2 regions of the Paenibacillus sp. FSL K6-2859 genome follow, and region 2 is predicted to be linked to the other one. Evidence: predicted binding sites of a transcription regulator. Region 2 holds the regulator's gene; the other holds the start of a gene.

Region 1 (7,935 bases), 390 kb from region 2:
ATTCGCGAGAGAAGAAATAATTCCTTCTTTTTACGGACCACGTCTTCCAAAAACGGTGTACAAGATACTCTGTTACGATATAAAAAATATCACACTTTACCCTAACTCGGCGAAATTACCCGAATTAACAAAATACTCTGTAATACGCTTAGCTCATAACCCATTCATCTTCACGAAGCCGTATCTTCTCCAGACGAGTTGCCGCACCAGTTGATTCATCTAATTCTGCAAATAAACCGTGAAGCTGCCACTTGCCTTCATCGACAACAAATCGCGCTGGAAGCTGAGTTGTGAACTTATAAAGTACTGCATCTCTTTCCATACCCAGAATCCCTTCGCTTGAACCAACCATACCCGCATCGGTCAAATACGCAGTTCCTCCTGGCAAAATCACATCATCATTTGTCTGAACATGAGTATGTGTCCCCACAACAATCGATGCGCGACCATCCATAAAATATCCCATGGCGATTTTCTCAGAGGTTACCTCCGCATGGAAATCGACTAAAATACATTTATGATCTCTACGAAGCTCCTCCACAATTTCTTCTCCAACGCGGAAAGGACAATCGATAGCAGGTAAGAATGTCCGGCCTTGCAAATTTACAATGGCCAGTTCTTTACCGTTACCTTTAACGACCGTATAACCTCTTCCCGGTGTTCCTGGTGGAAAATTCGCAGGGCGAATAATCCGGGCTTCATCATCGATGAACTCAAAAATATCTTTATTGTCCCAGGTGTGGTTCCCCATCGTTATTCCGTGAACGCCCCAGTTAAAAAATTCATTCGCAATCGCCTTAGTGATCCCTCTTCCAGCAGCTGAATTTTCACCATTAACAATAATGATATGTGGCTGATATTTACTTTTTAGTGAGGGCAACATCTCACGAAGAGCCTTTCTGCCAACATTTCCAACGATATCTCCAATAAATAGTACTTTAATGATTCTCTCCTCCTAATCTTAACCGCTATAGCTTATGGATAAGGCCTCATATTCAAAAGAAAAAGGCCCCGCTTAGGGGCCAATTCTCAACAAATATAAGAAAGTATAAGTTACATCTTATCCCTTAACCTTATATTCCACCTATTTAGCGTATTCAACAGCCCGTGTCTCACGAATAACGGTAACTTTGATATGTCCTGGATAATCCAGTTCACTTTCAATCATCTTCGTAATATCGCGAGCAAGACGGAATGCCTCTGCATCGTCAATCTTCTCTGGCTGTACCATCACGCGTACCTCACGGCCCGCCTGAATAGCAAATGATTTCTCAACACCTTCGAATGACTCTGAGATTTCTTCCAGTTTTTCTAGACGTTTAATATACGTTTCCAGTGTTTCACGGCGAGCGCCAGGTCTTGCTGCTGACAATGCATCAGCTGCACCAACCAACATAGCAATAACCGAAGTAGCTTCGCAATCTCCATGATGAGACGCGATACTGTTGATAACAACCGGATGTTCCTTATATTTCTTCGCTAGTTCAACGCCGATCTCAACATGCGATCCTTCTACTTCATGATCCAGCGCTTTGCCGATATCATGGAGTAATCCTGCACGTTTTGCAAGCACGATGTCTTCCCCAAGCTCACCGGCCATCAGTCCAGTTAAATAAGCAACCTCCATGGAGTGCTTCAATACATTTTGACCATAGCTTGTACGGAATTTCAGACGACCCAGAATCTTGATCAAATCTGGATGTAATCCGTGAACACCCACTTCGAAAGTAGCTTGTTCACCATACTCGCGAATTCGTTCGTCCACTTCTTTGCGGGATTTCTCCACCATCTCTTCAATTCGAGCGGGATGGATACGTCCATCTGCCACAAGCTTCTCAAGTGCCGTACGGGCCACTTCACGGCGGATTGGATCAAATCCCGACAAAATAACTGCTTCCGGCGTATCATCAATAATGAGGTCGATACCTGTGAGAGTTTCAAGTGCACGAATATTACGGCCTTCACGACCGATAATCCGACCTTTCATCTCTTCGTTCGGCAGGGTAACAACTGAAACTGTTGTCTCCGCTACGTGATCAGCTGCACAGCGTTGGATAGCGAGTGTAATGATTTCGCGGGATTTCTTATCCGCTTCCTCTTTCGCCTGCTGTTCAATCTCTTTGATCATTTGAGCCGTTTCATGGCGAACTTCTTGCTCAACATTGCTAAGAATAATACTTCTTGCATCTTCGATGCTTAAATTGGAAATTCTCTCCAATTCAGTGACTTGGTTTTTGTAAATAACATCAATTTGCTGTTGGGTTTCATCAATTCGTTTCTCTTTGTTAGCTACTTGTTCTTCTTTTCTTTCAAGCGATTCCATTTTTTTATCCAGAGATTCTTCCTTTTGCAGCAAACGTCTCTCTTGCCGTTGGATTTCATTCCGACGTTCACGAGTTTCTTTCTCAGCTTCAGTACGGATTCTATGGACTTCATCCTTAGCTTCCAATACTGTTTCTTTCTTCAGCGCCTCTGCGTCTTTCTTCGCGTTCTCCACGATGACTACGGCTTCTCTTTCTGCGCTTTGAATTTTAGCTTCTGCAAGGGATTTACGAATAAAATAACCGAACCCAAAGAATAATGCAGCTACAACGAGAACGATAATGACCCAGATCCATGCTTGCATCTGTTCACCTCCTCGTTGGTTCCTCTCCAAGGTATATCCCTGGGAATTGTGCAGTTGTTAAACTATCCGTTCATCACCATACAAAAAACCGGTAAATAACCGATTGCCATACTGCACATGCTGCACATGCACACTGCCCGCCTTATCCGGCGATTACATTTCATATGAGTTGTACGCGAACCGTTTTAAAAAGTCCCCTTTTTGGGAAGGAAAAAGGATTCTTACTTTATGCCGATTCATGTTATATTTTATTATTTATAAAAAGACATTGTCAAGAGAGTCGATATGCGCATTAATGTCAAGAGAATCAGTGAGTCTAGTAAAATTCCTCATCTTCACCCTCATAATTGTCTTCTTCAAGTAAAGTATTAATCACTTGTCGCACCATATCACCCGAGAATCCACGCCGCATTAAGAAGGCTCCAGTCTTTCTGCGCTTATCTGTGGCTTCACCACGAATAAGATTCCATTTCTTACGACCAATCTGAAGTGCACTCTCTAGTTCTTGTTCAGGACTGACATTCTCTAGTGCTTCCGAAATCAAGGTTTTGTCGATTCCTTTCTCACGTAGCTCTTGGCGAATCCACATTTTCCCCTTTCGCTGGTTCGTAATGCGTTGCTCCGCCCATTGCTTTGCATACAAGGGGTCATCAAGAAATCTTTCTTGCTGCAGCCGTTGCACCACTTCCGCAATAATAGTCTCCCCTATTTCCTTCTGCCGTAAACGGCGAGTCATTTCCATAGCGGTTCGTGGCTTCCGTTCTAGATAACGAAGTCCTTCTACATAAGCTCGCTGTCGCTCATCAGCAACAACAATTTCCTCCAAATCGGCTTTCATAAAAGAATTTCCAGTAATCATCCGATATTTAATCATGACGTCTTCGTGTACAGTCATATTATAGGCTCCGAAATGTATGATATAGCGGTGGTCCGATTTCTTCTGACGTTCTACCTTAGTAATTTCTAAAAGTTCTCCATCAGGAAAATCAGATAGGACCTGTACGTCCTGCTCATCCGATTCAAAATCCATATCCAGCTGTATTACCATAGTTACTTGTCACCTCATAGCAATAAAATATCCCCACAAAGTGTCGCTTAAATTCGATGCGTACTCAGGTACTTTTGGGGACCCCAAATATATATTTTTTATACTGTTAAGAAAAGACACCCTGCAACAATGAATCACAGGGCGTCCTATTCCTTAATAAATTCTATTGTTCGATTTCGAGAAGTAGCTTCTCTTCTTCCTCTTGCTCTGCAATGATTTCCGCTTCATTTGGTGCAGCAACAATAGTGGACAGATTACTTGCTTCACGGATCTTATTCTCAATGATGAGTGCAATATCTTGATGTTCTTTCAAGAACTGTTTGGCATTCTCACGTCCTTGGCCGAGACGCTCACCCTCATAGGAATACCATGCACCACTCTTATTCACGATGTCCATTTCAGTACCGATGTCTACAAGACTTCCTTCTCTGGAAATCCCTTCACCATACATGATATCAACATCAGCTTGTTTAAATGGAGGTGCTACCTTATTCTTCACAATCTTGATCTTGGTGCGGTTACCTACAACGTCGTTACCCATCTTAATACTTTCGACGCGACGAACATCCAACCGTACGGAAGAGTAGAATTTCAACGCCCGACCACCCGGGGTTGTCTCAGGATTACCGAACATAACACCAATTTTCTCACGAAGCTGGTTAATAAAGATAGCAATTGTATTCGATTTACTAATGGCACCAGATAGCTTCCGAAGCGCTTGAGACATCAAACGAGCCTGTAGACCGACGTGAGAGTCACCCATATCACCTTCGATTTCCGCTTTAGGAACCAATGCAGCTACGGAGTCAACGACAATAATGTCTACTGCACCACTTCGTACAAGTGCTTCAGCAATCTCAAGTGCCTGTTCACCCGTATCTGGCTGAGATAACAACAATTCATCAATGTTTACGCCCAAGTTACGTGCATACTTCGGATCGAGCGCATGCTCAGCATCGATAAATGCAGCTTGTCCTCCTTGTTTTTGCACTTCTGCAATAGCATGAAGAGCAACAGTTGTTTTACCGGAGGATTCAGGTCCGTATATTTCAATGATACGTCCCTTTGGAAGTCCGCCTATACCTAACGCAATATCAAGTGCCAAAGATCCGCTAGGTACAACTTCCACTTGCATATGAGTGGATTCTCCCAGTTTCATGATCGAACCTTTACCAAATTGTTTTTCTATTTGACGAAGCGCCATATCAAGCGCTGCACGACGATCTGACAATCAGACCACTTCCTTCACTGTTTATAATAATATAATAACGTGTTTTTGAGGTCTTGCCAAGCTTTTTTTCGAACATACATTCGTTTTTTTTGTCTCAAGCGTTAATTATCCCTTTTATTGTAAGCCTCCCTCCGGACATAGAAGTTAACTGATTTTTCTACTTCACCGGACATCAACGACTTATGATCAAAACCAAAACAGCGATCAAAATCTCCGCAGATATACAAAAAACCGCAGCAAAGAAATCTCAGTGCCACGGTTCTTCCGTATGTCTCAATTATAACTGGGCTAATCTCCCATTACAAGTCTGAGCCTTCTAGCGGTGTCTCCACCTTCCGTTCCTCAAGTCTGCGCCATAGACGATACAACAGAGCTTTAACAGTACGCAGTCGTATATTTTCACGTGTACCTTTAAGATTAAGCTCATACACTTCTGTCTTACGCCCGCGTTCAGCTAAACCAATAAATACAAGTCCAACTGGCTTACGTTCAGAATAGCCTGGTCCTGCTACACCCGTTACAGATAAACCGAAATCACTATCCGCGATCATTCTCACCTGATCAGCTAACACCTCGGCAACTTCACGACTAACTGCCCCTGGAGCATCTGGCCCCTCCAAATATGCACTCGGCACATTTAGAAGTTTTTTCTTCAGGTCGTTGGAATAACAGACGATTCCTCCCGCAAACATCGAAGCACTGCCGGGAATGTTAGTTATACTCTCCATCAGCAAGCCTCCAGTGCAACTCTCTGCCGCACTTAAAGTCAGACCTGCATCCGCCATCCAATCCACAATCAATTGCTCCAGCGGCACATCAATATTTGCATATAAATGTTCTGGCAAAATCTCTTTGATCTGTTTCTCCAGAATCTCCAGCTTCTTGTAAGCTTCATGCTCGGAAGGCGCCTTTGTCGAAATACGAACGGTTACCTCTCCCTCTTTAGCGTAAGGAGCTATGGTTGGGTCTGTCTGGCTGTGAATAAGATCAATTAGCTTATCCTCAAGCAGTGATTCTCCGATACCGGCAAATTTAAGCATTTTAGAATAAAGTGGCATTTCTGTCGTCAGAGCGTGCTGCTGGAGCCACGGTACAGCTTTATCTACGAACATCGGCTTCATCTCACGAGGCGGACCCGGAAGCACAATATAATATTTCTTTTCATGCTCAAAAGCAATGCCAACAGCAAGACCAATCTCATTTGGCAAAGGTGTGGTTCCTTCAATTATAAGTGCCTGTTTACGATTATTCTCCGTCATTACGATCTTGCGATCATCAAAGAAACGTTGTACATGATCCATTGCCAAGCGATCTATATGAAGTGTGCGGCCTAAGGAAGCAGCCAGCGCGTCCTTCGTTAGATCATCTTCTGTAGGACCGATACCACCGGTAAATATGATAACATCCGCTCTGCTTTGAGCGATCTCAATGGCTTGTTGCAGACGGCTGCTGTTATCCCCAACTACGGTTTGAAAATATACATCAATCCCAATAGCAGCTAGCTCAATAGACAAAAACTGGGCATTACTATTTACGATTTGACCGAGCAAAAGCTCTGTGCCTACTGCAATAATCTCCGCTTTCATACTTGGCTTTCGCCTCCTCGTTATAATGTAGATACACTGCTTTTAGGGTTTAAAAAAGGTAATAGGTGCTTTACCTATTACCTCTCCTATATGTAGCTGCCTATAATGCTTAAGCATTATGCAGCTGTAATAGCTCCTTATTCTTCACAAAATAATCAATTCCAGAGTAGATAGTGATCAAGGCTGCAGCCCAGATGGCAATATCGTCTACAGGAATGCTGACGAATTGAAATGGGAAATTATTCAACAACAGCAGTGAGATCGCTACAATTTGTACAACCGTCTTTATCTTACCCCATTTGCTGGCGGCAACCACTTTTCCTTCTAACAATGCTATCTGGCGAAGCCCGGTTACTGCGAACTCACGACTAATGATAACAATTGCGATCCATGAATCACATCTGCCCAATTCCACAAGTGAAATCAGAACTGCGGAAACTAACAGCTTGTCCGCTAACGGATCAAGGAGCTTACCGAGATTGGTGACCATATTATATTTCCTAGCTATGTAGCCGTCTATTCCATCTGTACTCGCAGCAAGCAAAAAGATTACAGCTGCTACCAAATGATTAACAGATAGCTGAAAAGAGCCCCAATGTATCGGTTCTGGATAAAAGCTGAAATCCACCAGCAAAAAGAACATCATAATCGGGATTAGGCAAATACGTGATAGCGTGATGCGGTTGGGTAAATTCACTGAAGTTCCTCCCCTAAATCGTTCATACAAATTGCCTGGATCAGGCTCATCTTTTTCTACTTAAGCAAGTATATTATAGCTATAAATAGGTGTCAAAAAAAATACAAAGCACCCCGCATATGGTGCTGAAGTGCACTGCGGGGTACCAATTTCTATTTCATGTTCATGAATTGCAAATCTAGTGGCAAATCGGCTTTACGCAAGATCTGGATAATTTGCTGCAAATCATCACGGTTCTTACCGGTTACACGGATCTGATCTCCTTGGATCTGGCTCTTCACCTTCAATTTCGAGTCACGAATCAGGATATTAATCTTTTTCGCGTTCTCCTGATCAATCCCTTGCTTAAGACCTAAGCGCTGACGAACACTTCCCAGGGAAGCAGGCTCTACTTTGCCGAAATCCAAGTTCTTCAGCGTGATGCCTCTCTTCACCATCTTCGATTGTAAAATATCAATAACAGCGTTTAACTTATATTCGTCCTCAGAGGCGATAATAAGTGCGTCTTTCTCCAGCTTCAGACTACTCTTGCTATTCTTAAAGTCAAAGCGGTTGTCAATTTCTTTCTCTGTTTGGTGGATCGCATTGGTTAATTCCTGCATATCCATTTTAGATACGATATCAAATGAACTTTCTGAACTCATAACTACACGTCCTTTGTACTTTTTAGTCTGCTACTATTATAAAAGAATGATACCCTTAAGTCTAATATTGGATAATATGTACCTCACCCGACACAGAAAACAG
Region 2 (7,935 bases):
AAGACGTTTAAACTTGCGTGACCCTAATACATTCGTACGTTCGCCTACCATGTATGGACGGTTGTCGTTCTCAATATAAATAGGTTCAATCCCTGAAAGTGCCGGTGGATGATTTCCTGCAAGCGGACGTGGAGGGAATTGTGAAAGCGCCTCAGACATAGCACGGATATGTTCCGGTGTCGTTCCGCAGCAACCCCCAGCAATGTTAAGCCATCCCTTTTCTGCAAACGCAGCAATTTTACGCGCAAGCGAATCAGGAGATTCATGATAATGCCCATTCTCGTCTGGCAGTCCAGCGTTCGGATAACAACTCACAGCTGCAGAAGAGATTGCAGAAAGTGAACGAATATGATCACGCATGAACTCTGGACCCGTCGCACAGTTCAGACCTATAGAGATAGGCTTCAGATGTTCTAAAGAAATATAGAATGCTTCAATGTTCTGACCGGCAAGTGTGGTGCCCATCGGCTCTATTGTTCCCGAGATCATCACTGGCAATTTGATACCCGTCTTCTCAAATGCATTTCGAATACCTATACTTCCAGCTTTCACGTTCAGCGTATCCTGAGAGGTCTCAAGCAATAATGCATCTACAAGACCATCAATCAATGCCACTGCCTGTTCCTCGTAGCTATCAACGAGCTCTTGGAAAGTGACGCCCCCTGTAACAGAGAGTGTCTTTGTTGTAGGACCCATCGCACCTACGACATAGCGGGGACGATCTGGTGAATCATATTTATCAACGGCATTGCGGGCTAGCTTTGCTGCAACCAGATTAATTTCACGAGCCCGCTGCGGAATATCATATTCAGCAAGTACAACAGACGTTGCACCAAATGTGTTCGTTTCAATGAGATCAGCACCTGCTTCAAGATACTGCTCATGAATCGTCTGAATGACTTCTGGACGGGTTAATACTAGCATTTCATTACAGCCGTCCAATTCTTCCCCACCAAAATCCTCACCTGTCAAAGGCACCTGTTGGATCATTGTGCCCATGGCACCATCTAGAATTAATATTCTTTGTTGTAAGCTTTCCTCAAGTGTATATTTAGCCAACGTATAGTCCCCCCAGTAAAACATTAGAGTAAGTTTAGCAGAATAAAGGAATTTCGAAAAGCCTTCCTTTCCACTCTGCATTATCTGTAATCACAGGAAATGCTATTCTTTTAATTATGGTTTCACAGAGAGTTCTTTATTAGGCATAGAATGCTGAGTTCTTGCAGTTACGTGTGATGTAACAATATATTGTCCTTCTTTCGCAAGTGTTCCTTCTGCTTGATAGATTCCATCACCGACTAGCTTCCCTTTAAATTCAATTTTCTGTTCACTATCATCTTTGCTCACAATTTCGAACAGAACCTCTTTCGCATCATCCACTGCCTTGTTGTCTTGCGTCACCACCGCCTCAAAGGTCACCTTCTGATTTACAACAACCTCTTCAGGACTCCAATGTAACTCAACCTTAATAGGCTCCATAGACATGTCCATGTTCATATTCATATTATGTACGCCAGAATGTTTAGATTGGTCTGATGAACATCCTCCCAATACTAAAAGTGTTGCGCCTAATAATAAAGGAACTATTGTTCTTGAAATCTTCATTTAGATTCCTCCCAGTCGATTTGAATACTAAGAATCTACCAATTCATGTTATACATTCTCCATCTATTATACACATTATTATTGGTTTTTCAGTATTTCGCAGCAATTCAGCTAAACTCTTGTGACTTAGATCATATACTAGTAAATCTCATCTATCATACTAAAAATGATGTAGATATAAAAAAGACAGCAAGTCTCCTAGTAACTAGGAACTCACTGCCTTCTTAAAGCTTAAATGAATGAAAGCCTCAGCTCAATTTTATAAAGATTGGACTAATGATAGAAGCTCTCCAAGATGTTTGATTTCATAATCCGGCTGAATTTCCGGATCTGGCTGTTTGCCTTTTCTATTAATCCAAACCGTAGTCAAACCTGTTGCCAACCCACCACGAATATCCGTTGTAAGCTTATCTCCGACCATAACGCCTTGCTCAGGTGAAATATCCAAAAGCTCTAGGGCATGCAGAAAAATTTCCTTATCCGGCTTTCCTTTGCCGAAGCTTCCAGAAATCACGATGTGATCAAAGAAAGGAACGATTTCGGGTACACCATCCAGTTTTTCTTGTTGCAATGCAGGGCAACCATTGGTCAGAAGCAATAGCTTCACTTTACCCTGCAGCTCTTCAAGCACCTGAATCGTTTCATCATAAATGTAAGGCCGATTTCTACGCTCTGCTGCGAATTTGGCTGCTAATGTCCCAGCAAGAGCTTCGTCCTCTACACCAAGTGCTGCAAGACCACGACGCCATGCCTCTTTACGATATCCCGGTGCAAGCTGCTCCAATTGACGAAATTCCGGCTGTTCACCTGCAGTAAAGTTCCCCCAAAGTGCTTCAAACGGATTAATCCCAATCATTTTTGTAAACGGGTTCGTTTCGTAGGATTCATAAAGTCCTATGGCTTCTTTACGCACCGCAATTTCCAGCTCTTGTGGATCAATCGTATCCCCAGCGGCTTCACATGCAGAACGAAATGCTTCATTGACGCTCCGATCATCCCAGAGCAGTGTATCATCAAGGTCAAATAGTACGGCGGAAATTGGCATTACAGGTCTCCCTCTCCCATGGCTGGTTAATTTCTATTCGTGAATTACTTCAATTTGGTGAGCTTTTGCGAATGCTTCCAGTCTAGTCCCCATCGCAGTTGTATCATAACGATTCATAAGTCTGGTAAAAATCCATTTCGTGCGTTTGCCTTTATGCTTAATGACAACTGCTCCACGCGAGAGGATGATTTTCTCAATATCAGAAGCTGGCAGATAGCGTTCGCGATTGAATTTTATAGTAGATAGTCTAGCATTCTCTACCTTCAAGTACGGACGTCGGAAGAACAGAAGTGCTGCTAGTAAGTAGTACAAAACGACTCCTAACCAGTTCATAAGCATACCATTACCTTTGGCTTGGTCCACTGAACCAATCATCCAAAACATAGTACCTAGCACTAATAACACTACTGGAAATGCAATGTTACGGCCTTTAAAGGTTTCGGTGTTCTTCCCAGGAGATTTAGATTTAGATGCGTAAATCGTTTCCTTCCCCTGTTTCTTTCTTTGCTTGTTGATTTGCTGCGTGTTGCGTTGAACCATTCTTTCCCAAGAACGGGCCATATGCGTTCCCCCTAGTCATCCAGAAATATCTATGAAAAGGAACAGGGTGTTAATGCTTAAGCCCCTTGTTACCTTGTTCATGCTCATCATTATCAACCAATTCAATCGTATTCAATTGTGCTCGAAAGTTATTGCGGATATTCCCCAAATAAATTTCCCGAAGCTTGGCGCGTTCCGCCGTTTCCTCTTGATTAAGGCCTACGCTCTTCTGTTTGCGTGCCAATTCGTTAATACGCGCGACCAACTCATCAATATTCAAAACTTTCCCTCCCCTTATAAATTAATTCTAACTCTGCCATGAGAAAAAGAGCTTGTCAAGGTTTACTCCCTGCAAGCTCTTCATGTCCTCTTAATATGTTCTTAGAATATTAATAAATAGGTAAAGAGAGAATATCTCCAGCATTAATCTGACTACCTTTTATGCCATTGGATTTTTTAATTCCTTCTATATATACAGCCGTCTTCATATCAGAAGGTTTATTCTCAAGAGCAATACTCCAAAGTGTATCTCCACGTTCAACCACTACGCGCTTCTCATCCTTCATTAAAGTAGTAGATCCTGCAAATACATTACCCACTACTGTAAGTCCTGATAGTACGAGCACAATGATCAATGTCAGCTTAATAACAAAATCTCTACGGAACAAACGCATCAAGCCTTCAAGCAAAAACTCTGTGATTTCTTTAATCTGAGCTGAATAACGGGTAATAGGATTATGTCCTAAAGATTCAACCACTGGGGCTTTATCGTAGATGCTACGGTATGTACTGTATTTTAACATGAATATCATCCTCCAAACACTTGTTCTCACTTCCAAAATCATAATAACACGAACATGTGTTTTGTTCAATACTATTTTAGAACAATTGTTCTCTTTTTTTCAGAGGTCAATATTTACCATATTATTCATCTAAGAACCTGCTCTTACCATTTAGATGAAGGAAATGTAATCAATACAAGACTACCATTTATTAACTCTATCGAATTAATATTTATAATAGTTAGAACTTATGTTTGTGCGAACGGTAGTTCTATGTTATAATTTTCCCAAACATTACTATATGGGGTTGATTCCAATGTCAAAGATTTCAAGTCGCCAGCTGGCGATCCTGGAATTTATACGTAGCGAAGTCCGCAGCAAGGGTTATCCTCCTTCCGTCCGGGAGATTGGAGAAGCTGTTGGTCTTGCTTCCAGCTCCACAGTTCACGGTCATTTGGATCGGCTAGAGAAGAAGGGACTTATCCGTCGAGATCCAACGAAGCCTCGTGCGATAGAATTGCTTGGCCAAGAGGATTCTGAGAATGTGCACCATTTCGCACAAACCGTCGCTCGAATTCCTGTCGTAGGTAAGGTTACCGCCGGGGTTCCTATCACTGCTACTGAGAATATTGAAGACTACTTTCCCCTTCCAACACACTATGTTGGAGATAACAAAGTATTTATGTTATCGGTTCAAGGTGACAGTATGGTCGAAGCTGGGATTATGAATGGCGACTATGTTATTGTTCGTCAACAACAAACGGCTGATAACGGAGATATCGTTGTAGCTATGACCGAAGAAGATGAAGCAACCGTTAAGACTTTTTATAAAGAACGTGATCATATACGTCTTCAGCCGGAGAATCCGGCGTACGAGCCTCTTCGCCTTAATCGCGTGACCATTCTCGGCAGAGTTATCGGATTATTTCGAGATATCCACTAAGTATGCACTCCTACCAAAAAGGCTGTTCCGCGAATGCGGAGCAGCCTTTTTTTCTATGCATTTAGCTTAACTCCCATCCGGAACATATGTTCCCGTAGGCTAAAATGACCATTTTTAAGAATAACCGTTTAGGCATCCTGCTCATATCTTAATTAGAAAGGAGTGTGCACAATGCCAAATTACCGGATTATAGTTGATCTGACGCAGCGTATGCTTTATCTTCTTGATAACGACATTGTGATCAGGGGCTTCCCAGTCGGAATCGGTAAAATGTTAACTCAATCACCACTCGGTGAATTCACAATCATTAATAAACAACCCGATCCAGGCGGTCCATTTGGGGTCTTTTGGATGGGACTATCTAAGCCTCACTATGGGATACACGGAAATAATGATCCCTCATCCATAGGGCACGAAGTATCCCATGGTTGTATTCGTATGTACAATGAGGATGTGTTAGCACTAGCTGCGATTGTTCCAATTGGAACACTAGTAACGATCAGAAATTAAATCTATCCATAGATAAACACGCCTCACTCCTTGCTTAACGGAGGGGGCGTGTTTGTATTTATGTATTTTTGATGACCTAATAGGAATTATGTGGTTATATGTCGAATAATGTTAACAGGATTTCAAATTGAAAGGAAGTGTTTCGTTTTGAACAACTCAAAAATTAGAACCCTCGTCGATTTTAAAGTCGATGCACTTGTTAAACTCTCTGGCTTATTGTTAAATAACGATCAAGCTAGTGGAAAAAAAGTAAATCTACTCACCTCATTTGGCAGTATTCAAGGGACCATCTCCCCTTCTACCTCCAATAAAGAGGATGTTTTTGACTTAAAATCTCTAATGGATGATGTCATTGTAGATGAATACATATCTTATTTAGGTGCGGAACATCCCGATAAAAATTTCAGTTATAACTTTGTAGTCCTTAATGATGTTTCTGTTAGACCCTATGCTAGCTATGAATCTCCGATCGAATACAAACAGCTAATTGTTTATACCGATCAAATCACAGCCTTCAATTTCTTATGATTTAGACATATTTATTTTAAAAAGCTCTCAACAAAGCACTCAGCAGTTGCCCCAATTTTGCATTCAGTTTGCAAAATCGGCAGAACTCTGGGTGCTTTCTCTTTTTCTAATCAGTAGTCGTTTCCTAAATTCCCACGATTTTCGATTATAACAGATACTAGTAGAGAGGATTCAAGCATATCTTTCAATAAGCAATAAACCTTGCTCTACTGAGATCATTGGAGGTGTGGTTAGATGCTGATTTTTTTGATGTACATGTTTGGCATTTTAGGGGTAGTCTTAATGCTAAGTGCCGGTATTCTAGAATTGAAAAAACTATCTACTTCTTCTGAACTGTCTAAGCTCTTAAACGCAATCTCCTCTTTTAACATCATATTCACCAAAACATTCATTCCCCCCAATCAATCTCACTTGATCGCGCTTAACGAATCTTATAAAAAAATAGCTATAGGCACCAGCGATCCGAAAACAAGAAAAAGGGCTATAGCAAAGCTATACTCCTTCGAAAATGTATTGGGTTCAGAGATTGTCGTTAACGCACTAACCCTTTCAAAGGTATCTAAAAGACAACAAAACAGTAAAACAACTGCTTCAAGTGCGGATATTAATGTGCTTAATAGCGCTGACGAAGAGGCTGATGTTATCGAGGAACTTACGCTTAAAATATACATGAATAGCAATGAAATACCTATGTATAGCATTTCCTTCTTGCCAGGCTTATTGCCCATTCAACAATCCGACAATCAGTACAAAGAAGCTTACTCCCAGGTACAGCAATTGCATGCGTTCTTTAGGTCGATCGTATCCGAATAAACACACCTCTTTCGCCCCTTATTACTTCACTTTACTTTTCCAAATTAGAAATTTTGAAAATCTTAAGGAATGAAAAAACGGTCCTTTTGGGAGGGCCGTTTTTGCTGCAGCCAACATTTATTTTAAAACTGCACACTAAATCCGTTAAATTGATGAATACCCGTACCATGAGCGACAAGATCTCGTTCACGTAATTCACAAACTGCCTTCATAACCTCTTGCAAAATAACTGGATCTAGACCCAACGTATTATGAGAACCGAATACTTGAGATACATTTGGAATTTGTGCAATCTTTTCTAAAGAAGCCACTAAATCTGCCGGGCTAGTAGAGGGATAAAAAGCATAAATTGGCGTAATATCATACAACAAATCTCCTGTAAACAGATACCTGTTGGCATGATCAAAGATGCTAATATGACCTGGTGAATGACCCGGTGTGTGGTAAATTTCTAATCTACGCCCGCCTAAATCAAGCACATCTCCCTCTCGCAATAGAGCAGTTGGTTTCCCTTGAAAAGGCGTATACGTATTAGGATCAAACGTCTCAGGAACAGGTAGAGTAATATCTCGGCTCATATCTTTTCTGATCTGGGCAAGGGACAAACCTCGTATTCCATTAATTAGCCAATCCTCATCCTCTTTATGAACATAGATCGTCTCAAATTGTCCATGACTGCCTATATGGTCTGCATGCACATGCGTAGTGATGACAGCGATAGGTAAATCCGTTAACTGATCCGTTATTCTTTTTATATTATCGATGCCTAATCCCGTATCAATCAACACCGCTTGCCCTTCCCCTAACAGCAAAAAAGAGTGTACCTTTTCCCAATGTCCATATTCACTGATTGCATAAGTAAGTGGATCAATTTTCGTGACTGTGAACCATCGATCTTGAATCAAGTATGATCCTCCATTCCGTTCCATTTCTCCCTTACCTGCTCTTCACCTTTATAATAGTCTGCTTGTTGATCTGCCTGATAAATTTCTTGATAGGGGAGAATGTTGATTTTACCTGAGTCCGGATATTCGCAAACATCTATGCCCTGGTTCGTTCGGAGATCAAGATACTTGCAAGGTGCATCCGTATGATTATAAAGTTGATGCGCTCCTTCAGGTCCCATTTCAAAAAATAGCACATCACCTTCAGAAACCTCAGTAAAACCC

Evidence for each region. Region 2 encodes LexA, which represses DNA repair genes until DNA is damaged. Its sites were predicted from a motif close to CGAACATATGTTCG; they were not measured.
Region 1: a site for LexA is predicted at 4,975-4,988, ahead of recA (recombinase RecA). Genes of this name have one in related genera too.

Annotation. Positions count from the first base shown of each region.
Region 1 is NZ_JBBOYU010000001.1:4,214,549-4,222,483, forward strand. Features, by position in the region: gene MHB64_RS18790 (TIGR00282 family metallophosphoesterase) at 149-943, opposite strand; gene rny (ribonuclease Y) at 1,085-2,626, opposite strand; gene MHB64_RS18800 (regulatory protein RecX) at 2,943-3,674, opposite strand; gene recA (recombinase RecA) at 3,838-4,905, opposite strand; gene MHB64_RS18810 (competence/damage-inducible protein A) at 5,205-6,491, opposite strand; gene pgsA (CDP-diacylglycerol--glycerol-3-phosphate 3-phosphatidyltransferase) at 6,601-7,188, opposite strand; gene MHB64_RS18820 (YajQ family cyclic di-GMP-binding protein) at 7,341-7,832, opposite strand.
Region 2 is NZ_JBBOYU010000001.1:3,823,973-3,831,907, forward strand. Features, by position in the region: gene metH (methionine synthase) at 1-999, opposite strand, end outside; gene MHB64_RS16890 (FixH family protein) at 1,174-1,605, opposite strand; gene MHB64_RS16895 (HAD family hydrolase) at 1,865-2,650, opposite strand; gene MHB64_RS16900 (hypothetical protein) at 2,684-3,211, opposite strand; gene MHB64_RS16905 (DUF896 domain-containing protein) at 3,261-3,470, opposite strand; gene MHB64_RS16910 (LysM peptidoglycan-binding domain-containing protein) at 3,580-3,993, opposite strand; gene lexA (transcriptional repressor LexA) at 4,289-4,915, shown strand; gene MHB64_RS16920 (L,D-transpeptidase) at 5,087-5,425, shown strand; gene MHB64_RS16925 (hypothetical protein) at 5,573-5,953, shown strand; gene MHB64_RS16930 (hypothetical protein) at 6,188-6,766, shown strand; gene MHB64_RS16935 (MBL fold metallo-hydrolase) at 6,889-7,671, opposite strand; gene MHB64_RS16940 (cupin domain-containing protein) at 7,668-7,935, opposite strand, start outside.